Regions from separate parts of the Actinobacillus suis ATCC 33415 genome, predicted to be linked through region 1. Evidence: riboswitches for the same ligand, from Rfam matches in the RefSeq annotation. Region 1 holds a riboswitch; the other holds the start of a gene.
The links. A riboswitch is a leader RNA that binds a small molecule or an ion and turns the genes downstream of it on or off. The one in region 1 is predicted to bind lysine.
Positions count from the first base shown of each region.

Region 2: another riboswitch for lysine. It lies ahead of lysC (lysine-sensitive aspartokinase 3); the one in region 1 lies ahead of ASU1_RS04835 (Na+/H+ antiporter NhaC family protein).

Region 1 is NZ_CP009159.1:1,054,424-1,061,782, reverse strand. It holds gene ASU1_RS04855 (LutB/LldF family L-lactate oxidation iron-sulfur protein) at 1-540, opposite strand, end outside; gene ASU1_RS04850 ((Fe-S)-binding protein) at 555-1,280, opposite strand; gene ASU1_RS04845 (L-lactate permease) at 1,460-3,052, opposite strand; gene ASU1_RS04840 (H-NS family histone-like protein) at 3,545-3,952, opposite strand; lysine riboswitch at 4,207-4,379, shown strand; gene ASU1_RS04835 (Na+/H+ antiporter NhaC family protein) at 4,511-6,019, shown strand; gene ASU1_RS04830 (substrate-binding domain-containing protein) at 6,236-7,210, shown strand; gene lpcA (D-sedoheptulose 7-phosphate isomerase) at 7,314-7,359, opposite strand, start outside.
Region 2 is NZ_CP009159.1:703,056-710,414, reverse strand. It holds gene ASU1_RS03345 (MurR/RpiR family transcriptional regulator) at 1-660, opposite strand, end outside; gene nanQ (N-acetylneuraminate anomerase) at 670-1,137, opposite strand; gene ppx (exopolyphosphatase) at 1,336-2,859, opposite strand; gene ASU1_RS03330 (DUF496 family protein) at 3,062-3,397, shown strand; lysine riboswitch at 3,610-3,793, shown strand; gene lysC (lysine-sensitive aspartokinase 3) at 3,893-5,245, shown strand; gene nrdR (transcriptional regulator NrdR) at 5,347-5,796, opposite strand; gene ASU1_RS03315 (YcgL domain-containing protein) at 5,796-6,083, opposite strand; gene ASU1_RS03310 (replicative DNA helicase) at 6,073-7,359, opposite strand, start outside.

The DNA of each region.
Region 1 (7,359 bases):
CTCGGTGCCTTCGTAACCTAATACTTCATGTAATTCTTTACGGATACGGTGACGATCTTTGTGGATCGCAGGCACAACGATATGTGAAGGTTTGTCACCTACGATTTGTAATAAATATTCACCTAAGTCGGTTTCAACCACTTTCATGCCTTCCGCTTCTAACACGTGGTTTAAGCCGATTTCTTCGGTTACCATTGATTTTGATTTAACGATAGTTTTCGCTTTTTTCTCAAGCGCAACTTTGCGGATATACTCACTTGCTTCTTCCGCTGTTTCTGCGAAGAATACTTTACCGCCGTTTTGTGTTACTTTTTCACTTAATTGATATAAATAAGCGTCTAGGTTCGCAAGCACGTGATTACGGAATTGTTTTGAAAGATCACGCCATTCTTCCCAATGACCTAATTCATCCACCATTTTTTGGCGGTTTGCGCCGATTGTTTCTTGTGCTTTCACAACCGCTTTACGCATTACTTCATTATGTACTTGTTGTTCAACACGTTGTTTAAACGGGAGTGTACTTGTTTGTAAATGTGACATTGGTAATTCCCCTTTTATTCTTGCATTAATACTTCTGCAATATGCATAACTTTTACGTTTTTACCTTCACGGCTTAAACGGCCGGCAATATTCATTAAGCAGCTAACATCCGCACCCACTAAATATTCAGGTTCTACTTCGGTAATATTTACAACTTTTTCAGTCACCATTTCGCCTGAGATTTCAGCCATTTTTACTGAGAATGTTCCGCCGAAACCGCAACAGGTTTGTTGGTTATGAATAGGTAAAAGCTCTAAACCTTTAACATTTTGTAGAAGTGTGAGGGGCTCATTCACAACACCAAGTTTGCGAGTTAAGCTACAAGAAGGATGGTAAACCGCTTTACCGGTAAGACGAGCGCCAACGTTTTCTACTTTTAAAACGTTAACAATAAAATCAGTGAGATCATAAAAACGTGCAGCGACTTTTTCAGCACGTTTTGCCCATTCTGTTTCGCCAAAGCGATTGAAATACTCAGGATAGTTCTTAATTGCATAAACACAAGAACCTGCCGGTGCAACGATAGGGTAGTCATTGACTTCAAAGGTTTCTACCAATGTTTTCATACCGCTAATCGCTTCTTTTGCATAACCACTGTTAATCGCTGGTTGCCCGCAACAGCCTTGTTTTTCTAAGAAAATGACATTACAGCCAAGTTTTTCAAGTAATAATACACTGTTTTTTGCCACACCTGCTTTGACGATATCCGCAATACAGGTGACATAGAAATTTACGTTCATAAAGAACTCCCACTTAAATAAAAATAAGAAATAATCGTATTTAGAAAGCTATAAATGACAAAAGGAAGCCGTTGGACTTCCTTTTGATTAATAATTTGTAAAAAAGAGGTTAAATTTAACCGCTTGAACAAGGCGTAGTGTAGCACGCCTTGTTAACTTTTTGCTCTACTACTTTAATGTTAAACGTTAAAGAAGAGAGGAATAATCGTTAATGCAACAACGGCTGCAATAACACCATAGATAAACATTGGTACTACGGTTTTCTTAAGGATTGCACCTTCTTGATTTTGAATATTCAATACAGAGTTAACCGCAACGATATTATTAATACATACCATGTTACCCATTGCACCACCTACAGATTGTAGCGCAAGTACTAATGAAGTTGATAAACCGGTAATTTCTGCGGTTGATAACTGTACGCTACCGAAAGTTAAGTTAGATACAGTATTAGAACCGGAGAAGAATGCACCTACCGCACCTAAGTACGAAGCAAAGATTGTCCAGTATTCACCGGTTGCTTCAGCAAAGCTTTTACCGATAATTTTTACCATTGAACCGTCATTGCCGACTAACATTAAGTTAACCATGATTAATGCACCGATTAATGCGATAAATGGATTTTTGGTTTGTTTAAAACTACCGGCAAACACTTCTTTTACTTTTGAACCGTTTAATGCAAATAGCGGAATACAGATTAATACGGTTACGACAAACGGAATCAGTGCAGGCACATAAAGTAGTTTATAGCTTGCGTTTACAGCTGTGCCAAAAATATTTTTTAAGCTAAAGACTAAACCGTGACTGATTTCAAATTGACCTAATGAGCCTAATTGAGTTGCAATCCAAGTTGTTGTGTCATTCATCATTGCTTTAAATGGTAACTGCTGAATACGAGTTACAATTAAGAAGCCGATTAATAAACCGGTTGGAAGCAATGCTTTTGCTACATCTTTCATTGATACTGCGCTATCTAGTGTATTTTCAACTTTAGCTAAACCTACGCCTTTATTCGCAAGGAAAATCGAAATAAACATGCCGATTGCACCACCGACTAATGATGGGAATTCATAGTTTATTTGAGCAAGTAAGAAGTAAGGTACTACACAAGCAAATACGCTTAAGTAAATAAAGACTATATTTTGACGGATTTCTTTCCAGCTTACGATAAAACTTAATGCAATCACCGGAATAACTAATGCGGCAAAGGCATGGATAAGCGCTGTCATTGAACCGATTTCAAGAATTTGTGCTTCAGCTAAATTGAGAGAGCCGAAACCAAACCAAGTTGGTGTACCTACTGCACCGAATGATACCGGCACAGAGTTCATAATTAATGCCAATATTGCGACTTTAATTGGATTAAAGCCTAAGCCTACAAGGATTGGTGCTGCAATCGCTGCTGGCGTACCGAAACCACTCGCACCTTCAATCATAAATGCAAATGCCCAACCGATAATCATAAGTTGTGCAACCGGATTTGGGTTAATCGTACCTAACCATTTACGTAATGTATTTGTTACACCTGATGCTTCAGAGAAACGATTAAATAAAATCGCACCAAAAATAACGGTAATAGGGGTTAATACTGACATTATCGCTGAAGCGATATTTGCACTGATAACAGTAATATCTGTCGCGAAGAATAAAAGATGAATAATTAAAACCACCACGGCAACCCAAGGGAGAGCAACATATGATGGTAATGCATTACGTTTTACCATTAAGTAAATAAGTAAAACAATCGGGAATATACTAAGGAAAAGAGCCATAAAAACCTCGCAGAGCGATAATGATGTTATAAGTTAAAAAAATGTTAACTTTTTGGGTGTATGCATTTTATGTGAGTTTTTGTAAAAGAATAGTAGGTTTGTTTCAAATTATGACCAGGATCACACTTTTGTTGCTTAATTGCTTAAAAATAAATCAACAAAAAATAACAAAATTTAACATTGTTTTTAAATATAACCTAAAAGAGTTAACTTTGCAGCGTATGAGAGAGCGGTTTGGTGGCTAAAGGGAAGGTTATGAGATTCTGAGTGAATAAATAATTATTAATAACTTTATAATAGTGAGAATGAAGTATAAATAATTAAATTTGTATTTAATTTATTAAATAAAAATAATATCTGTGTTAATAAATGAAATTATAAATTCTTATAAGCTTTCGAAATATATTTCAAAACGAAACTTTTTGAGTAAAAATACTTATTTTGAGGTAAAAAAATAGGGGGCTAAATAGCCCCCTAATAACGAGATAGTGATTAGATTGCAAAATCTTCTAACGATTTACCCGCATCTAATGCTTTTTGAATTGGGCTAGGTGTACGACCTTGACCTGTCCAAGTTTTTTCATTACCGTTTTCATCAACGAATTTATATTTCGCAGGACGAGGTGGACGTGGTTCGCGTTTTTTACGCTCAGACACGCTACCAAGTAAAACTGCAAGCTCTTCAGCAGAAATACCGTCTTTTTCAAGTAATTCTTTATACTTGTTCAGACCTTCCATAAATTTAGCTTGTTCAAGTTCTTGCGCTTGTACTGCTTGACGTTTTTCTTCAACAACAATAGTAACTTTTTCAAGTAAAGCTTCTAATTGTTCTAATGAAGTTTCACGTGCGATTACACGCAAGCTGCGAATATTTGATAACGTTTTTAAGATATCAGACATTTTCATCTCCAAATAAAGACCATATTTAAAATATAATAATTTAGTTATTGTGTGAATTCTAGAAAGAAGAAATACTCCAGAATTGAACATATATTAACGGAATATATTTTTAAGGTAAACAAATAATTTATTGAATATAATCTAATTGATTGAGATAAGACCTCTATTTGAATGATTCGACTATTAATCTTGCTTAAATAGTTGAATTTAGCTATTGGCAAGCCGTCAATATTAAGGTAATCTTACAGAGTCCTACAAATTGTAGAGGTGCAAATCCGATAAGTATTTTTTCTGAGTGGAAAACGATGAGGAAGAAGGAAAGGCGTATTTGCCGAAATCAGTTAAGCGTCATCTTAATTGGTTGGGGTCGTTACCGAAAGGGACGACACTGTCGTAACATCAACTGTTACGGAGTGCTACTGTTAGGGTTGGTTCATATTTTTCTTATTCATATTGCCCACCTTTATATTATTATGCAGTTCGCATAAATCATTTCAGTAGATCCTCTTCTTTGTTTGACTTGCAATTTCATTACAAAGTTATATTTTTAGAGGTTTTATGAATTTAGTTGATTATTCAAGTTCTATATGGTCAATTGCACCTGCAGCACTTGCGCTAATTTTAGCTATCGCTACTCGTAAAGTTTTATTTTCTTTAGGAGTCGGAATTTTAGTCGGCGCATTTATGCTCGCACCGGAATTTATGGACGGCTTCGCTTATTTAAAGAATATAGCAGTCGGTTTAGTTTATTCAGAGGGTAAATGGTCATTAGGTAAATTACAAATTATTATTTTCTTACTATTATTAGGTATATTTACTTCATTATTAACTTATTCGGGAAGTAACCAAGCTTTTGCTAATTGGGCGAGAAAGCATATTAAGAATAGACGTGGGGCAAAATTACTGACGGCTTGTTTAGTGTTCGTTACGTTTATTGATGATTATTTCCATAGTTTAGCGGTTGGTGCAATTGCTCGTCCTGTTACTGATAAATTTAAAGTATCACGAGCTAAACTTGCTTATATTTTAGATTCTACCGCAGCACCGATGTGTGTATTAATGCCGGTATCAAGTTGGGGTGCATCTATTATTGCAACCATTGGCGGTTTATTAGTTACTTATAATATTACTGAATATACGGCAATGAGTGCATTTATCTCAATGAGTGCGATGAACTTTTATGCGATTTTTGCATTACTGCTAGTATTTTTCGTTTCTTATAGTTCATTTGATATTGGCTCAATGGCTCGTTTTGAGCGTTCAGCTCAAACTTCGGAGCATCATACGCAAGATGAAGTTGTTGAAAGCAAAGGTCGAGTTTATGCATTAATTGTCCCTATTTTAGTATTGATGGTAACGACCGTTTCATCAATGATTTATACTGGTGCGCAAGCATTAGACACATTTAGTTTACTGGGTGCATTTGAAAACACGAATGTTAATCTTTCATTAGTGATCGGTGGTTCAGCAGGTGTAGTAGCAGTAATATTATGTACATTAGGTTTAATTGATTTGGCTGATTATCCAAAAGCTATTTGGAGCGGTTGTAAGTCGATGTTCGGTGCAATCGCAATTTTAGCACTTGCATGGTTGATTAGTAGCGTTGTAAAAGATATGCACACCGGTGATTACCTTTCTACATTAGTAGCAGGCAATATTGATCCGGCATTTTTACCAGCGATTTTATTTGTATTAGCCACAGTAATGGCATTCGCGACAGGAACCAGTTGGGGAACATTCGGTATTATGTTACCGATTGCAGCAGGTATGGCAATCAATGTGGATACCGGTTTACTAATTCCATGTATGTCAGCGGTGATGGCGGGTGCGGTTTGTGGTGATCACTGCTCGCCAATTTCAGATACGACAATCTTATCTTCAACCGGTGCGCAGTGTAATCATATTGACCATGTAACTTCACAGTTACCTTACGCATTATTAGTTGCGACGGCGGCAATTGTCGGTTATTTAGTGGTTGGTTTTACTGAATCAGCATTATTCGGGTTTATAGCAACGGGTATGATGATGTTAGTTCTGATTTTATTATCAAGAAAGTCAGTAAAATAGTTTAAACAATCAGAATTAAGCGGTGTAATTTACAAAATTTTTTGTAAATTACACCGCTTTTTTTATTGCTATTTTCTTGAAATTTTGTACAGCGCAAACGATTAAATTCTATATTTTGTGAACTAGCTCACATTATTTCTAGGATAATCGGTGTAGTATCAAATTACGTTTTAAACGGCATAAAAAGTCGTAGTTGTAAAATACGGGGAGCATATTATGAAAAATGTAATGGTTTATTCTTTAATTGCAAGTTTAGGTATCGGTTTAATAAATACCGGTATGGCGCAAGATAAAATTGGGGTAACACTTTATCGCTATGACGATAATTTTATCCAGCTAATGCGTAGTGAATTAGAAAGAAACGCTGCTAAACACCAACTTTCCGTATTAATGAACGATGCACAAAATTCACAGTTTGCACAAAATAATCAGGTTGAAACTTTACTCGAGCAGAAAGTGAAAGTTTTAGCGGTAAATTTAGTAGATCAAAATGCTTGGCGAACTGTTATCGGTAAGGCGATAGATCGTAATGTACCGATTATTTTATTCAATAAAGATCCGGGACGTCAGGCATTGGAGAGCTATGACCATGCCTACTATATTGGTTCAGATCCGAGTGAAATTGCAAAATTACAAGCGGAAATGGTTGCTAAACAGTGGAAAGTCAACCCTCAATATGATTTGAATAAAGACGGAAAAATTCAATATGCACTGCTAAAAGGGGAAAATGGGCATCCCGATGCAGAATTACGAACCAGAGTGGTATCGCAACAATTAGAGCAACTCATTCCCGGTTCGCAAATGCTAGCGTTAGAGTCGGCACAATGGCAAACCGGTATGGCAAAAGAAAAAGTGAGTGCATGGTTTGCGACACCGCATAAAGAAAAAATTGAGGTAATTATTGCGAATAATGATGCAATGGCTATCGGTGCATTGGAAGCCGCCGCAACGCAGGGAAAACTTGTACCGATCTATGGTGTTGACGGAATCCCTGCTGCATTAAATTTAATTAAAATGGGAGCGTTAGCCGGTACAATTCAAAATGACTGGGTGAGTCAGAGCAAGGCGATCCTTACTTTTAGTGAGAATTTAGTGAAAGGGAAAAAAGTAGATGAAGGAACAGCATGGCAGCTAAAAGATCGGGTGTTAAGAGTACCTTATAAAATGATTGAGAAAAACGATCTTAAGTAACATAATGATATTCAACTCAAGCGGTTTGTAAAAAAATAGTGAAATTTGACCGCTTTTAGTAAGAGAAAAGGCGTTCATTTGAACGCCTTTTTAAGTATGGAAATTAAGCTGCTTTTGCCATCTCGAATTCAATTAACATCATTAAAATA
Region 2 (7,359 bases), 350 kb from region 1:
AATATGGTGAGTAATCGCCACGGTCTTCGCATTATTTTTACGTGCAATACGCAACGAGCTAATTACCTCATCTGAATAACCTGAATGGCTGATCCCGATCACCACATCGCCTTCACGCAATAATGACGCTTGCATATACATAAAGTGGTTATTGGTTACCGCATCGGTCTGTAAGCCGATACGCATCAATTTATGTTTTGCGTCTTCTGCGGTTAACCCCGAAGAACCTACACCGAATAAGAAAATACGCTGCGCTTTTTGCAATTCTTTCACCACATTTTCTAATTCTTGAAAATCGAGCAAATTGATTGTTTCAGCAATCACGTTATTCAAACTGCTTTGTAATTTAATTGCAATTTCTTTCGGTGTATCGGTTTCCGACACATCCGTATCAAAAATTGAGTTACTTTGCTTTTCTTGGGTCGCCAATTCAATCGCTAAATCCAATTTAAAATCGGTATAGCCTTTAAAACCTAAAGTACGACAAAATCGGATAAATGTCGCTTCACCGACATCAAGTTGTTTCGCTACTTCAGATAATGAGTTCTGACTGAGGATCTCCGGTTGAGCCAAAATCGCCGAGGCAATTTTCTTCTCTGTTTTGGTTAAACTGGTTTGTAATGCGCCGATAGTATCTAATATTTTTCCTCGAGCAGACATAACTGCCTCCTACAAATAACTGACAGGGACTTTAACAACTAATTTTTTCAATAATTTATTTTGACCGTTTACTGCATTGCCCGGTTTATGCGGTTCATAAGGTAAAAAGATAGCAAACATATTTGGCTGTAATACCAGCTCATTTTTATGCTCAATCGCATCCGTTAACTGATAATCGTCTTCTTCACGATACTCATCGAATTTCGCTAAATTAGGCTCGCCTAAGCCATACTCAATCATTTCTTCGCCTGAAATTAATAATTGAATATCGATAAATTTGCGATGCATTTCCGCTTTCTTTTCTTCAGCCGGACTGGTTTCAAATTCCATCACGTTCATGCGAACGCCCTCTTCAAGATCTTGCCAACCTAACGGAAGATTAACCAAATCCAATGTCTTCAATTTTTCGCATAAACGCACAAATACGGGCGGTAATGATTTAGCGTAGTCCGCTCGAGATAAATCACCTAATAACATATCGCTCCCTTACAATAATAAATTTATCAATGCTGTTTTGGTTCAACAGCCACTCCATAAATGAAGATATACTCCAGTATGTATAGCGTAAAGATTTATCCGCTAAATAACAAGCGGGAAAATAAGAAAATGAGAACTAGATCAAATTTTATAAAGCTGAAGGCACAGACCAATTAGGCTGTGCCTTCACAATGCTACTTATTCCATTTTTAATGTTAAATCAAGCTGAACCAAACATTTTTGCTCTTCTTCCAGTTCCGCCAAAATCAATGGATTTTGTCTTAAAAAGCCGGATTCAAACTGCAATAACCATTCATTATTTGTTACGGTTAATTTTACCGATTTCGGCTCAACCGTCGCTTGTCGAGGACGATTTAGCAATACCGCTAAACGAAATAAACGCAATAATGTCATAATATCGCGATGCTGATAACGGTTAGTACTGCGAATTTCACTCCGTTTGAAGCTCTTCAAATGAAAACGCATCAGCATCGCCAATAAATTCTGTTGCTCGGAATCAAAACCCGGCAAATCGCTATGCGCAATAATGTAAGCGGAATGGCGATGCACACTATTGTGATTAATCACAATACCGATCTCATGTAGTAAGCTCGCCCACTTTAACATACTACGTAGCTCAGGGATTTGGCGGCGATTGCGCCAAATTTTCACCTGTTCAAATAGCATCAGTGCTGTGTTTTCCACTCTATTGGCTTGTTGCTGATCAATATTAAATTGCTCTGCTAGTGCTTCTGCCGTTCTTTGGCGAATATCCCCGACTTGGAAGCTCTTTTCTAAGCCATACATAACACCTTCACGAATCGCCCCGTTTGAATAACGCATCGATTCAATTCTAAAGGTATGAAATAGCGCTAATAAAATCGCCAAGCCAGGGATCAGCACATCCGCTCGCTCTTCAATTAAACCTTTTAACTGAATCTCGTTTAAGGAATTAAATTGCAAGCAAATATCAATTAAATTCTGTAAACGTTCTTCCGTAATCAACCCGTCTCGATACCCGTTGGCAATCAACACTTTTTGCACGGTTTTAATCGTTCCCGAAGATCCCAATACATTTTGCCAACCTAACTGACGGTATTCCCAAGCAAGATCCTCAATTTTTTCCATTGCCGTTTGGTAAGCATTATCAAATCGCTCAATCGTCAGTTCACCACGAGGGAAGAAACGATTTGCAAAGCTCACACAGCCCATATGACGGCTCTCTGCTCTTAATGGCGTGAAATCATCACCGATCGTCATTTCCGTTGAGCCGCCGCCAATATCAACCACTAGTTTTCGACCTTTTTCCGGCTGAGTATGGCTCACACCGGAATAGATCAAACGAGCTTCTTCTTGTCCGGAAATAATTTGAATCGGGTAAGGAAACACTTGCGCTGCTTGTTTTAAAAACTCATCGTTATTGATCGCTCGACGCAAAGTATAAGTTCCGACCACTTTCACATTTTCCGCCGAAAAACCTTGTAAACGGTCGGCAAATAACGCTAAACATTCCACGCCTCTCGTAATAGCCTCTTGGCTCAAGATTCGGTGTTCATCTAAACCGTCCGCCAAGCGTACTCGACGTTTCAAACGAGAAAGTATTTGGATCGAGCCATTTACAATGCGCGCAACAATCATATGAAAGCTGTTCGAGCCCAAATCAATAGCGGCAAATTCTCTAGGCGCAGACTGTTTTACTGGCGATTGCATTGAAGATGACATAAAATATCCTTATAAACCGAGCGAATAAATATCAAGATATTATCACTTTTAATACAAATCTATCGACAAATTCTTCATTATTTTAAAAATTTTGATGTTTATTTATGCAAATAAACAAACCCTTGAGAAACATTTTGACGAATTTGTTTAAAAGGTCTAGGATTTATACAGATTTATTTTCACTAACCAAGAGGGTTCTCAAATGGCTGATGTAAAAAAACAAGCGTTCCAAGATATGTTGGATTATGTTCATCTTTATCGTTTAAAAAATAAATTACATCGTGAAACTGCGGATAATGATCGTAAAATCCGTGATAACCAAAAACGTGTATTGTTATTAGATAATTTAAATCAATACATCAATGATTCAATGACCGTTGAAGAGATCCGAGCAATTATCGCTAATATGCGTGACGACTATGAAAACCGTGTTGATGATTACATGATCCGCAATGCGGAACTATCAAAACAACGCCGTGAAATTCGTCAAAAAATGGCTGCACATAAAAGTGCCGCTCCGGTAAAAGACGAGAAATAATTAATCTCCCTGAAAGCGGTCAGATCCACTTAATTTTTTACAAATTAAGTTTAAAGATCTGACCTCTTTTATTTTTATCTAAATTTATCCTCAAATTAGCCCATTCCTTAAGCATTCTTTCCATTAAGAATAAATATCGTTTGACACCCCTCTAATAAAAGGGTATTTCTATACAAGCTTTTCAGCTCTTGAAAAGAAGTAATGAATTTATTCATTGCGGGAGAGGCGCAACACTCAGGCAGTTTAATTCAAGGCAACTAGGGCCGTTTGAGGATTAAATGATGGGAGTGCTTGCCGAGGTGTGAATTCACTAGACTGGAATGAACATCGGCTGAGTCAGGTTGAATCCTATCAGCTGTCATTTAACACAAGTTTAAATGGAGTGCTCTGATTAATTGGTTCCTAAATCAAACCGCCTAATCTACTCAAATTTCCTTTCGAATATCCACTACACAACGTCATCTATTATTTTTTGATTTATAGGAAATTCTTATTATGTCTCATCTTTCGGTTGCTAAATTTGGTGGCACTAGCGTAGCTAATTTTGAAGCAATGACTTCTTGTGCAAACATCGTAACAGCGGACGCTAATACACGTGTTGTGGTACTTTCTGCATCAGCTGGCGTAACTAATTATTTAGTAGAATTGGCAAACGGTTGCGAAAAAGAACGCCGTGACGAAATTTTAAATGCAGTGCGTACAATTCAATATAACATTATTGAAAAACTACAAAGTCAAAGCGAAATTTCTGCTGAGATTGACGAATTATTACAGCATATCAGCGCATTAGCCGAATCCGCGAGCCTTGCGACATCTAACGCTTTAACCGATGAATTAATCTGTCACGGTGAAATGATGTCGACCAAAATTTTCACTCAACTTTTAAAAGAACGTAATTTCCCGGCAGTATGGGTGGATGTGCGTGACGTTGTAGCGACAAATAGTAATTATGGAAAAGCTGCTCCAAATGATGAGAAGACCCAACAACAATCTGACGAAATAATTAAGCCGTTAATTGCTGCAGGTAACGTAATGATCACCCAAGGCTTTATCGGTCGAGATGATGAAGGTAAAACAACCACATTAGGTCGTGGCGGTTCAGACTACTCTGCAGCACTATTAGCAGAAGTACTAAATGCAAATGATGTTTTAATTTGGACGGACGTACCGGGCATTTACACAACCGATCCTCGTGTCGTACCAAATGCACAACGCATTGATACCATGGCATTTAATGAAGCGGCGGAAATGGCAACATTCGGTGCAAAAGTTCTACATCCTGCGACCTTATTACCGGCTGTACGTAGCAACATTCCGGTATATGTCGGTTCAAGTAAAGCGCCGGAACAAGGCGGTACTTGGGTAACGCGTGATCCACAACCTCGCCCGACTTTCCGTGCAATTGCGTTACGTCGTAACCAAACTTTATTAACGCTTTCTAGCCTTTCAATGCTCCACGCTCAAGGCTTTTTAGCTAACGTATTCGCTATTTTAGCAAAACACAAAATTTCGGTAGATGTAATTACTACATCGGAAGTCAGCGTTGCACTAACTTTAGATAAGACTGGTTCTGCATCATCCGGTGCAGATATGTTATCCAAAGAGTTACTGGATGAATTAAACGCTTATTGCCACGTACAAGTAGAAAACAATCTGGCGCTTGTTGCTATTATCGGTAACAACTTGCATACCCAAGCCGGTGTGGCGAAACAGTTATTCCATACGATTGAAAACTTCAATATCCGTTTAATTAGCTACGGTGCAAGCACAAATAACGTATGTACTCTAGTGAAAAATGAAGAAGCGGATGAAGTAGTTCGTTCACTGCACGCTGGTTTATTCGAATAATCCCAACTAAACAAGCGGTTAAATTTGCAAAATTTTTTACAAATTCGACCGCTTGTATTTATGTTATAAAAAATGCCACAACAAATATTGTGGCATTTTTACTACTCTCTGAGTTTTTCAATTTCTTGGGTAAACTCTTCAATATCATCAAAGCTAAGGTAAACCGAAGCAAAGCGAATATAAGCGACCTTATCCAACTGTTTTAAGGCATCCATTGCGAGATTCCCCACTAATTTACTCGGGACTTCTCGTTCGCCGGTCGATTGCAGCTGAATAATAATTTTACTGATTGCTTTTTCAAGATCATCTGCACTTACCGGACGCTTTTCTAACGCTCGGCTTAGACTGACTCGTAACTTATTCGCATCAAACGGCACTCGGTTGCCGTTATTTTTCACAATATAAGGCACAACCAATTCAGCCGATTCAAAAGTCGTAAAACGCTCTTTACAGCTAATACATTCACGACGGCGGCGAATTTGGTAACCGTCCGCTGCTAAACGTGAATCAACAACTTTTGTATCCTCTGCAGCACAAAACGGACAACGCATTACGCTTCTCCTCTATTTTGTTCAATAAATGTTTTTAACAAATTCTCCGGTGGCGGTGGCATTTGTAAGAAAAAGCCCTGTGTTTGGATCGCTTGCAAAACTTCTTCGTTTTTTGACCGCTTGAGTTGCTTTTCACCATTTAAATTAAATAGCATCACAAATTGCGGCTTACCAAACATTTGGCGTAATGTTTCAGGTATGCTATCAAACTGATCGCGCTTTGCTACATAAAGAAACATTCCTTCTCTTTTCGGGCTTTTATAAATTGCACAAAGATTAGTACTCATCGTCATAGGCTCCGCCTGTATAGTTATCAAATCTTGAATATTGACCTTGGAAAGTTAAACGAACTCGTCCAATCGGGCCGTTACGTTGCTTACCGATAATAATTTCAGCAATCCCTTTTAAATCGGAATTATCGTTATACACCTCATCACGATAAATAAACATAATTAAGTCCGCATCTTGTTCAATAGATCCGGATTCACGTAAGTCCGAGTTTACCGGGCGTTTATCGGCACGTTGTTCCAAGCTTCGGTTTAACTGCGAAAGCGCCACAACCGGCACTTGTAATTCCTTTGCCAATGCCTTCAGAGAACGGGAAATCTCAGCGATTTCAAGCGTTCGGTTATCGGAAAATGCCGGCGCACGCATTAACTGCAAATAATCCACCATGATCATACTTAACCCACCATTCTCACGGTACACTCGTCTTGCACGCGAACGTAACTCGGTTGGTGTTAAACCGGAACTGTCATCGATATAGATATTTTTGCGCTCTTGTAAAATTGCCATCGTGCTGGATATTTTCGCCCAATCTTCATCGTCATGAATCTGTCCGGTTCGGATCTTGGTTTGATCTACGCGAGAAAGCGAAGCTAACATACGCATCATAATTTGGTCTGCCGGCATCTCAAGGCTGAAAATCAATACCGGTTTAGCCGGCTTCTTACGAGGGTTACCGTATTCATCCAAATCATTCGGATCTTCCACATCTACTAACGAAGCATTTTCGCATAAGTTCATTGCAAACGTGGTTTTACCCATTGACGGACGTGCCGCAACGATAATTAAATCCGAGGGCTGTAAACCTGCGGTCTTTTTATTTAAATCAATGAAACCGGTTGAAACACCTGTTACCCCGCCATTGTTGCGGTTTTTTGAAAGCATTTCAATACGAGTAAGCGTATTAATTAAGATGTCATCAATTTTTTGCGGGCCTTCATTGCTGGTATTACGTTTTTCGGCAATTTCAAATACGATACGTTCCGCTTCATCTAAGACTTCTTTTGCATTTCTGCCTTTCGTATGATACGCCATCTCAGCAATTTGATTACCTGCCGTAATCACACCACGCAAATCGGAACGGTCACGCACAATATCCGCATAAGCAAGAATATTGGCTGCACTTGGTGTATTTTTAGAAAGCTCGGCTAAATAAGCGAAGCCACCAACGTCCTGTAATACCCCTTTATCTTTTAAGGCTTGGTCTAAGGTGATGATATCAATCGGCTGATTATTACGCACCAACTCCACCATTTGCTCAAAAATAGTCCGATGCGC